DNA from 2 places in the Nitrospirillum karajorum genome. Region 2 is predicted to be linked to the other one. Evidence: riboswitches for the same ligand, from Rfam matches in the RefSeq annotation. Region 2 holds a riboswitch; the other holds the start of a gene.
What was found. A riboswitch is a leader RNA that binds a small molecule or an ion and turns the genes downstream of it on or off. The one in region 2 is predicted to bind cobalamin.

Region 1 (4,991 bases), on a different contig from region 2:
CCCCAGCCAGAAGCCGCTGGCCACCGCCACCAGCAGCGGCGCCGTTCCCCGCATCAGGGGATAGGTCTGGCTCATGTCCGCGACGTGGTAGGCGCGGGCGACCAGGGTCAGGTACAGCACCTGCAGAAGGCTGGATACCGCCAGGTAGGGCCAGCTGGCCGCCGCTGGCAGGGGCAGGAAGGGCAGGGTCACGATGGCGATGAGTGCCGCCCCGCCGGCCACCAGGATGGCCGCCATCAGCTTGTCCCCCGCCCCCTTCACCAAGGCGTTCCAGGTGGCATGCAACAGCGCCGCGAACAGCACGATGGCGAAGACGGTGATGGACATGGGCGCGGGGCGATCCTGCTGATGGATCGCCCATTCTTAGGGGGGAGTCCCGGCCGCTGTCACCGATCGGGCGGGTATGGCTGCTTCCCCCTCCCCGGAGCCCCCAGTGCCCGGTGGCGGATAGCTGCGCGCCATGGCATAGGTGGGGTGGGGATTTAACCGTTTAAGTGGGCGAACGCCCGATGGGGACAGCATGAGCGGTGATGCGGCAACGATCGAGGGGAACATGTCGGCGCCAGCCTTCGCCGGCTTTTGGCGGCGCGTGGGCGCTTTCGCGGTGGACGGTCTCGTCCTGGGTATTCCGGGGTTCGCCCTGGGCACCCTGTTCTTCGACCAAGCCGCCGCCCTAGGGGCCAATGGCCGCTTGATCGGCTGGGGCGTCGCCATCCTCTATTTGGGATTGCTCAACAGCCAGGTCGGCAACGGGCAAACCGTGGGCAAGCGCCTGCTGAAACTGCGGGTGCTGGGCATGGACGGCGCCCCCCTGGACCTGGGCACCGCCCTGGTGCGAGCGGCCCTGCTGACGGGCCCTTGGTTCCTGAACGGCTACGTCCTGGCGGGCCTGTCCGGCGACTTGACCAGCAAAATCGTGGGGTGGGCCTTGGGATTGGCCGTGCTGGGTGGCAACATCGCGCTGATCTACCTTTTCCTCTTCAACCGGCCCAGCCGCCGCAGCCTGCATGACCTGCTGTGCCGGTCCTGCGTCGTCAGCGCCACCACCGCCACCCTGCCATCCGGTGCCACCACACCCAGCCGACGCGTGTGGGCAGGCTTGGCGATTCCCGCAGCATTGCTGCTGCTGGCCCCCCTGGCGTTTTACCGGTTCTTCAGCCCCACCCTGATGGCGGCCTATGCCGCCGCCGATGCCCTGCCAGAGGTTCTCAGCGTCGGTGTGGCGCAGCAGAAGATGATCATCGCCAGCACCTCGGCCACCAAAAGCAGCGCCGAGGCTTCCGAGGTCCTGACGATCAACGCCCGCCTGAGGTCCCTGGGATCCTTGCAGGACCGTCAGCGGGAACTGGCCCGCGTCGCCGCTGCCGTGCTGAAGGCGGCGTCGGTCGCGCCGACCACCCGCATGGTGGTATCCCTGAACTATGGCTTTGATTTCGGCTTCGCCAGTTCCTTCCGGGGCTTCAGCGAGAACGGCACACCAGCGGCCTGGCAAGACTTCATCAACAAGATGGCGCCGGTTGACTGATCAGAACAGCGCCGGACGGTCGCCCCGGCGCTGGGCCTGAAGGTCGCGGGACTGCGCCGCCTGGCACAGCCAGCCATAGCCCAGGCCCAGCGCCGCCCACAGGATGGCGTGGATGCCCCAGGACGCCAGACGGAAACGCCACAGCACCTGGGCGGGGAAAGCGTCCGGCACCTCGTTCACCTCGGGCAGGGCGACACCGGCCGCGACCATGACCGCGAGGAACAGCGCGCCGCCGGCAATGGCCGCGTTCCAGGCACCCCAGAGGGCAGCCAGCCGCCGGGCGGTGACCACGGCCCCCACCATGGCGGCGACCGACAGGATCAGCAGTATGAAGTACAGGGCCGTCCGCTGCTGGATGGTGTCGGGGTCGCCCACGGCCGGCGGATTGGCCGGATACTTGAGGCCCGGCACCAACACCAGGGCCAGAAAGCCCAACAAGGCCAGCACGCCGGCAAGGCCCCGTGGCCCCAGCGCGCCCATGCGGCCCTGGGCGTAGGCATAGGTCAGGGCGAACAAGCCGCCCACGGCGGCGCCATAGACCAACAGGCCGGTCAGCAGGCCCCAGCCCGCCTGGGTGCCGCGGCTGAACACCTCGCCATCATCATCCGCATCGGCGTGATGGTGGTGATGGTCGTGGCCACCGCCCTCCGGCGCGCTGGGTGCGGCCTGGTCGTGGTGGTCATGAGCATGGGACGCGCCCTGCGCGGCCTCGAAAGCGATGGCGCGTTCCACCGGCGGCTCACCAATCAGCGTGGCCACGCCGAAGGCGAGCAAAGCCGCCAGGATGCCGATGAGCATCCCGCGGGCGAGCAAGATTCCAACCATGATGGACGGGTCGCCCCGCCTTAATGGCAGGGGAAGCCCAGCAGGTGGCGGGCGTCATGCACGAATTCATGCACCGCGCGGCCCTGGATCAGGGAGGTGGCGCCCTGCTCCGCCCCCACGAAATAAACCATCAGCACCAGCAGCAGCCCGCCGAACACGGCCCAGGGCAGCAGCTCGGCGGCCGAGATCACGGGCAAGGCGACGGCGGGGGTGCCGGAATGGGGGGTGGCGTGGGCCATGAAAACGCTCCCTGGGATTGCGCGTCCCGTGTGCGGTGTGTCGGATGCGACGGGGGGTCTGGCTTCCGCCCCACCCGCGAGGCGGGAGGTTCGGTTACAGTGGCGCGACCGTGCCGGATTTGCACCGGCTTCCCCCATGCGCGAGTGAGACGGGAATGGTAGGGAGGGGGCCCCGCGCATTCAAGGACTATCTCCCATGACCGCCCCAGACTCCACCCGGCGCCTGATCCTGTTGGCCCACGCCCCCACCCGCGCCCAGCGCGACGCGATCTTCGCGTCCGCGACGGAGCCGGCGGAAGAGGCGGGCCTGGCGCAGGCCGGCCACTGGGCGGAGGCGCGGGCCCTGCGCAAGATCGGACAGTTGTTGACGGCGCCCGAGGACCGCGCCCGCCAGACAGCGGCGGTGCTGGCCGCCACCCTGGGCATGGAGGTGACGGAGGACGCGGCCCTGGCCGACCTGGACGCGGGTAGCTGGCAGGGCCGCAGCCTGGCCGAACTCTCGGTCCACGAGGCGGATGCCGTGGCCGCCTGGCTGGGCGATCCGGAGGCCCGGCCCCATGGCGGCGAATCGCTGGCCCAATTGCGGGCGCGAGTGGCGCGGTGGTTGGAGAATTGGACGGCGGAGGGGCACACCCTGGCGGTCACCCACCCGGCCGTGATCCGCATGGCGGCAGCCGTCGTGCTGGATGCCCCCCTTCAGGCCTTCTGGCGCCTGGACATCGCGCCCTTGTCACTGACCGACCTGCGGTGGAACCGGCGCTGGACGGTCCGCGCCACCGGCGTGGACGCGCGGGAGTTCGATCAGGCGCCCACCAGCCGGGCGAAGTAGGGCAGCACCTGGGCGTTGTCCAGGCCCAGCAGGGTGTCGCCCACATATAGCTCCGTCACGCTCCAGCCCGGGACATCGGTCGGGCGGATCTCCCCAGCCACCCAGCGGCCGTCGCTGCTGGCGATGGCGTCCCGCGTCTCGGCCACCTGGTCGGCGGGGCGGTCGAAATAGAGGTGCAGCATATTGGTCTGCGGTATGGCCGGGTTCAGGCGGATGCCCGGAAGGGCGGACAGGCCCGCCGCCAGGTCCAGTGTCCGGCGGTAGCACGCATCCATCTGGCCCAGCCGCGCCTCAAACCGCATGGCGGCGGTGGCCACCATGGGGCTCTGCCGCACCAGGGTGCCGCCCAGGCGCCGCTGCCACAGCCGGGCGTTGTCGATGAAGTCGGCGTCGCCCGCCAGCACGGCGCCGGCGATCCCGCCGATGCCCTTGTAGACCGAAACATAGACGGAGGCGAAGCCGGCGGCGATCTCGGTATAGCTGCGGCCGTAATAGGCGCGGCTTTCCCACAGGCGGGCGCCATCCATGTGCAGCGGCAACTGGCGCGCCCGCGCCATCTCCTTCAATGCCTGCAGTTCATCCCATTCCGGCAACTGCCCCCCGATTTCCCGCAAGGGCAGTTCCACCAGCAGGCAGGCCAGCGGCTGGGCCACCGTCGCCAGGTCACGGGCCAGGAGGGGACGGCGGCGCTCCCCCACCGGCACACCATGGAAGTTGAACAGCGCCTGGTAGGCCTCTTCCTCATGCAGGGCCAAGTGCGAGGTGTGGGGCATGCCGAAGCGGGGAACGCCGCTGACCTCCGTCCACAGACGCAGGGCGATCAGTTGGGCCATCACGCCGCTGGGCATGAAGGCGGCCGCCTGCTTGCCCAACAGCCCCGCCACCGTGCCTTCGAACGCCGCCAGCAGGTCACCCTGGCCATACTGGTCATGGGTGACGCCGTTGGCCTCGCACCAGTCGGCCACGGCCCGGAACTCTTCCGCCGGGCTCAGGGTTCGAAAGCCGGGGAACACGATGTCACAACTCTGGCGCAGGCGCAGGCGATGGGCGGCGAGGGTCCCGGCAGGGGCAGCAGGCATGGGCGATGGTCCGGTCTTCAGCAAGTGCCGGCCACCCTGCGACGGCGCCACCGCCGGCGCAACGGTCAAATCATCGGCCCACATTTATGCCACAGCGGCGCCCCGGACCAGGCCCAGCAACGACGTGACAGGCGCACCGGGAACAGGCAGCCTGTGCCCCGCGCCATCGTCGGCCTGACAGGAAAGCGTCCCATGACCGATCACATCCTGGTCCACCGCATCGCGATCTACGCCCATCACGGCCTGACGGTGGAGGAGGCCAAGCTGGGCCAACGCTTCTTCATCTCGCTGGACTGCACGCTGGACCTGTCGGTCGCGGGCAAGGCCGACGACTGGGACCTCAGCGTCTGCTACGCCAAGCTGACCGCCGCCACGACGCGGGTGGCCACCGCCCGGCGTTTCATGACCATAGAGGCGGTGGCGGAGGCCGTGGCCGGCACCCTGCTGGAGGAGTTTCCCCGCATCGACACCATCACGGTGCAGGTGGACAAGCC
Region 2 (4,991 bases):
GCCTTGGCGAGGGTGTGTCCGTCGAAGGGGTTGCCGTGGATGGCCTGGGCATGGAGGACAAAAAGCCCTCCCTTGGGCTTGGTGATGGGGACGGCGACGCTGACCTTGCAACCGAACTCGTAGGGGGCGCGGGCCTTGCCCTTGCCGATGCATTCGACCTCGGGGGCGTGGAGGGAATAGACTTTCTGCCCGCGCTGGCGCTGGGTCTGCATGCTGATCTTGATGGCCAGGTCACGTAAGGGGCCATAGTGGGCCAGGAGTTCCGGGGCCTCGGCGTCCCCCTTGGCGGCGATCTTGCGGTTGATGTCGCGGATGAGGCGGCCCAGGCGGGTACGCAGGAACTTCAGTTGGCGATTGGCCCGCTTGTGCTGGTGGGCGTGGGTGTAGCGGCCGACCATGATGGCGGCCTTCTTGGCCACGCGCAGATAGCTCTGGCGCAGCGTGATGCCGTTGTCCTTGGCGAAGGCGACCAACTTCTCGATGTCGATGGCCTTGTGGGTCAGGCGGGCGTCGGTGGGGTGGGCGATGGCCTTGGGCTGGACGGTGGTGTCCACCGCCACCCGCGCCAAGTCCTTGGTGCTGAGAGCGCCGGTGGCCTGGGCCACCCGCAGGCTCTCCTGGATCAGTGCCGCCAGCCGTTCCTCGCCCAGACGCTGGCGCCAGCGGGACATCGACGACCGGTCGAAAGGCAGGTCGTGGCGGAAGACCTCCTCGCCGCAGAAGAACTGGAAATAGGGGTTCTCCGCCCAGCGGGCGGTCAGCACCTCGTCGGACAGATTGTGCATGTGCTTCAGGATCAGCAGGCCTGCCATCAGCCGGACCGGCAGCGGCGGCTGGCCCGGGCCGCCCTTGTAGACGCCCCCCAGACGCTGTTCCAGGAAGCCCCAGTCGATCTTCCCCGCCAGCACCACCAGTGGATGCTTCAGGTCGATGATCTGGTCCAGGGCTGGACGCAGAAGGTCTTTCTGTCGGGTATCCCGTGGTCGTGACATGGCCTGTTCCCACCGCTGTTCACAGGGGGAATCGAATCACGAAACGGCCCAAAAGGGGATCCCCAAATCGCAAGAAAGCGGAGGTCGAGCCCCCGCTTTCCTGCAAACCAGATTACTCACCGGGCGCCGAAACACCCGCTATGACAGCGCCTTAGCGATCATTCACGGACGACGACAGACTAAGGCGACGCCGCGCGAATTGCCGATCAGAGCCGGGCCCTGACCCCGCCGAAAATGCCCCGGCCCGGCCGCAGGAAGCCAGTGGGGCTTTGGTAGTCCTTGTCCAACAGGTTGGTGATGCGGCCATAGACCGTGACCATTTCGCTGAAATCGTAATTGGCGGCCAGATCCACGGTGGCATAGCCGGGCGCCTTCAGCCGAGGGATGGAGAAATCGCGGTTGCCGTCGATGAAGCTGCCCACCGCCACCACTTCGCCGTCCAGTGACAACCGGTCGGTCGCCTGCCAGCGCACGTCCACGCTGCCCTTGTGCCGGGGCCGGCGCAGCAGTTCCTGGTTCAGCACGTCGTCATAAGCCTGGGTATAGGTGTAATCCAGCCGCACGGTCACGGTCTCCAGCGGCCTCACCGCGACGAAGCCCTCCATCCCCTGGGAGTGGGCCTTGCCGATGTTGGCATAGCTGGTGAAGCTGGCGTTCTGGGTGATCAGGTCGGTGAAATCGATATGATACCAGGTGGCGCCAACCTGCACCCGGCCCGCCGCCATGTCCTGCTCGACCCCCAGGTCATAGCCGGTGCTGCTCTCCGGCTTCAGGTTCGGGTTGCCGAAGAACCCGAAGGCTGGATAGTCCTGGAACATCTCGCTCAGGCTGGGCGCCTTGAAACCACTGCCGACGCTGGCCTTGAGGCGGGTGCCGGTGGCGGCGACCAGATAGGTGGGCGCCACGCGGTAGGTGACCTTGCCGCCGAAGCGGTCGTTGCCGTCATAGCGGACGCTGACCGTGTCGTGGAAGTTCTCGAACAGGGTGGATTGCAGCTCGGCATAGCCGCCGTCGAGGGTGGTGTCGGCCGCAACGGGCTGATGAATGGCGTCACGCTGGTGCTCGGCCCCGACCACCAGGGTGTGCTGGGCGGACACGGCGTAGTCCGCCTGCCAGTCGACCTTCACCCGGTCACCGACATAATAAGTGTCATCGCTGTCGGGCGTGTGGGCGCTGGTCTTGACGCTGCCATAGGCGACGCCCAGCGTCTGGTTCAGGCGGCCATCCAGCAGGCTCACATGCGCCGTGCCCCGGGTGTAATACTGCAGCGTGTCGTTCTGGCTTTGCAGCGCCGCCGGATGGCTGGGGGAGGTGCTGAAGTCATCGCCGGTGAAGCGCAGGTCGGTCTTGGTGTAGCGCCCCACCAGCCCCAGATCGACAGTGTCGCTGATGTCGTAACCCAGCTTGGCGGACGCGGTGACGTTGTCATAGCTGTCGTCGTTCCGCTTCTCCCCCGGGGCCAACAGATCCAACGGCGTCACCGGCGTGGCGCCGGACCGGAAGTGGGCGATGGTGGCGGCATAATGCAGCGGTCCGGTGGCGCCGCTGACCCCGCCATTCTGGTTGAAGGTGTCGAAGCTGCCGCCCTCGATCCCCGCCGTCAGGCGGGCGGGGCCGTCACCCGCCTTGGTGATGATGTTGATGACGCCGCCGATGGCGTCGGAACCGTAAAGGCCGCTTTGGGGCCCGCGCAGCACCTCCACCCTCTCGATATCCGGGGTCAGGAACTGGCCGAAATCGAAGGCGGCGTTGGGATTGCCGGGGTCGCCCATGTCGATGCCGTCGACCAGCACCTTCACATGGTTGGAATTGGCGCCGCGCATGAAGACATAGGCCTGCCCGCCGGGGCCGCCGGTCTGCACCATGTTCAGGCCGGGCACGTCCTTCAGCGCATCGGGCAGGGTATGGGCCTGCTTGGCGGCGATGTCGGCGGCGGTGATGAGCGTGACGCTGCTGGCCACCTGCGACACCGGCGTCGGCACGCGGGTGGCAGCCACGACGATGTCGGTGATGGCGTCTCCGTCATCGCCGACATCGGCGCGGGCGTGCGGCGACAGGGCCACAAGGGCGGCGGTGGACAGCACAATGGATAGGCGCATGGATTTCCCCCTCGCGATCAATCACAAGAGGTCGCCCCACAGGCACCGACATCGGCAGCACGGGCAGCTTGGCCCCGTCCCGGCGACGACCCCCAAACGGTGTCGTCGCGACGGTTTCCCCCGCAGTCCCCGGCGCACCCCGGCCGGCAACAGGACGACGGCGCGAGGCAGGTCTCCTGGCTTCCGGGTCACCGCTTCCATCCACCTTCCCAGGGCTTGGGAGCCCCAGTGGCGTATCGGATGGTCGCTCACCGGTCACAGTTGCGGGGGCAGCCGCGGACTTGAGATACCGCGTTCCCTTTCGATCCCTTGCGGGAACCTTGCGCCTGGGGCCGGAGCATACGCCAGGCGCCGCGCCGGTCAACCGGGGCGCGCGGCCCCGACCCGCAGGGCAGGTCAGCGCCAGGCGTAATTGAAGCTGAGGGAGATGCGCTCCTCATCGGCGCGGTTCAGCGCCACCTCGTGCCGCAGCCAGCTTTCCCACATCAGGAGAGTACCCTCCCGCGGTTCCATGGCGATGGTGGGTTGCAGGCTGCGGTCGGCCTTGGCCTTGCGCGGCGGCGCGGCCATCATGAAGGGCAGGCGCGGGTCCTCGAACTTCAGGACCGAGGCGCCGGCCGGCACGCGCACGTAATAGGTGCCGCTGATGACGCTGTTGGGATGGATGTGCGACCCGTGGAAACCACCCGGATCCAGCACGTTGATCCACAGGGAATCCAGTTCCAGCTTGCGGCCGCCCAGGTCCCAGTCCTGCACCTTGGCGAAGGCCTTGGCATGGCGGTCCAGCTGGGCCTTCAGCTTCTTCAGGATGGGAAAGCGCCAGATGAGGTCGTCCAGCGAGGCGTAGCTGGTGTACCCGGTGTAGCCATGCTTGTCCGACCAGCGCTGGCCGGCGCCATCGTCCTCCGCCGCCGTCAGGCAGCAGGTCGCCACCTCCCCGTTCAGGGGCAGCAACTCCTCCAGCTCGGCCCGGTAGATGCGGGTGGCGAACAGGGTGTCGATTTGGGCGGCGGGGGCGGTGGCGGGGGTATCGTCGGTCATGCCTGGGCTTTAACGCGCGGGCCCCGGGCCGTCAATGCGGCAGTGGAAGGGCGCGTCGCCCGCCAACGGAACGGACTGCCCACCGTATGGCCGATACCGCAAAAGCAGTAGGGCGCGGGCGGGTTTCTGCCGGTATAAAGGGAACCCCTGGGGGCGCCCGCCCTTATCTCCAGGGTTCGCCTTGAACGACGACCGGCCCAGGCATCCGCCCCCACGCGGACGCCCAGGGCTGGGACCGCCCACGGAACGCGCATCCATGCACTTGGCCCCCGACGCCCTTCCGCCGGACGTCCGCAAGGACGACCCCCACGCCGGCATCGGCTTCACCGAATTTGTCCTGATGGTTTCGGCCATGATGGCCATGAACGCGCTGGGCACGGATGCCATGCTGCCGGCCTTGGGCCAGATCGGCCGGTCGCTGGGCGTGCTGGAGGAGCCGCGCTGGCAGTGGATCGTGACCGCCTTCCTCCTGGGCTTCGGCGGGGCGCAAATCTTCTATGGCCCCATCTCCGACCGCTATGGCCGCCGACCGGTCCTGCTCTGGGGCATCGCCTTTTACGCCCTGGGCAATCTGGCGGCGGCCCTGGCGCCCACGTTCGAGGTGCTGCTGGCCGTGCGTGTGGCCCAGGGCATCGCCGTCGCCTCCACCCGCATCGTCGTCGTGTCGGTGGTGCGCGACTGCTACGCCGGCCGGCAGATGGCGCGGGTGATGTCACTGGCCTTCATGGTCCTGCTGGCCGTGCCCATCCTGGCGCCCAGCCTGGGGCAACTGATCATGCTGGTGGCCCCGTGGCGCGCCATCTTCGCCTGCCTCACGGCCTATGCCCTGGCGGTCGCCCTGTGGCTGTGGCGGCGGCTG

Region 1: another riboswitch for cobalamin. It lies ahead of UCD39_RS28165 (CbtB domain-containing protein); the one in region 2 lies ahead of UCD39_RS13180 (TonB-dependent receptor plug domain-containing protein).

Annotation. Positions count from the first base shown of each region.
Region 1 covers NZ_JAZBQB010000004.1:614,639-619,629, reverse strand. Annotated here, with positions in the region: gene UCD39_RS28180 (EamA family transporter) at 1-327, opposite strand, end outside; gene UCD39_RS28175 (RDD family protein) at 521-1,525, shown strand; gene UCD39_RS28170 (CbtA family protein) at 1,526-2,338, opposite strand; gene UCD39_RS28165 (CbtB domain-containing protein) at 2,371-2,589, opposite strand; cobalamin riboswitch at 2,624-2,780, opposite strand; gene UCD39_RS28160 (histidine phosphatase family protein) at 2,786-3,418, shown strand; gene UCD39_RS28155 (threonine aldolase family protein) at 3,391-4,497, opposite strand; gene folB (dihydroneopterin aldolase) at 4,690-4,991, shown strand, end outside.
Region 2 covers NZ_JAZBQB010000002.1:1,300,345-1,305,335, reverse strand. Annotated here, with positions in the region: gene UCD39_RS13185 (IS5 family transposase) at 1-992, opposite strand, end outside; gene UCD39_RS13180 (TonB-dependent receptor plug domain-containing protein) at 1,199-3,091, opposite strand; cobalamin riboswitch at 3,241-3,429, opposite strand; gene UCD39_RS13175 (TIGR02466 family protein) at 3,488-4,132, opposite strand; gene UCD39_RS13170 (multidrug effflux MFS transporter) at 4,389-4,991, shown strand, end outside.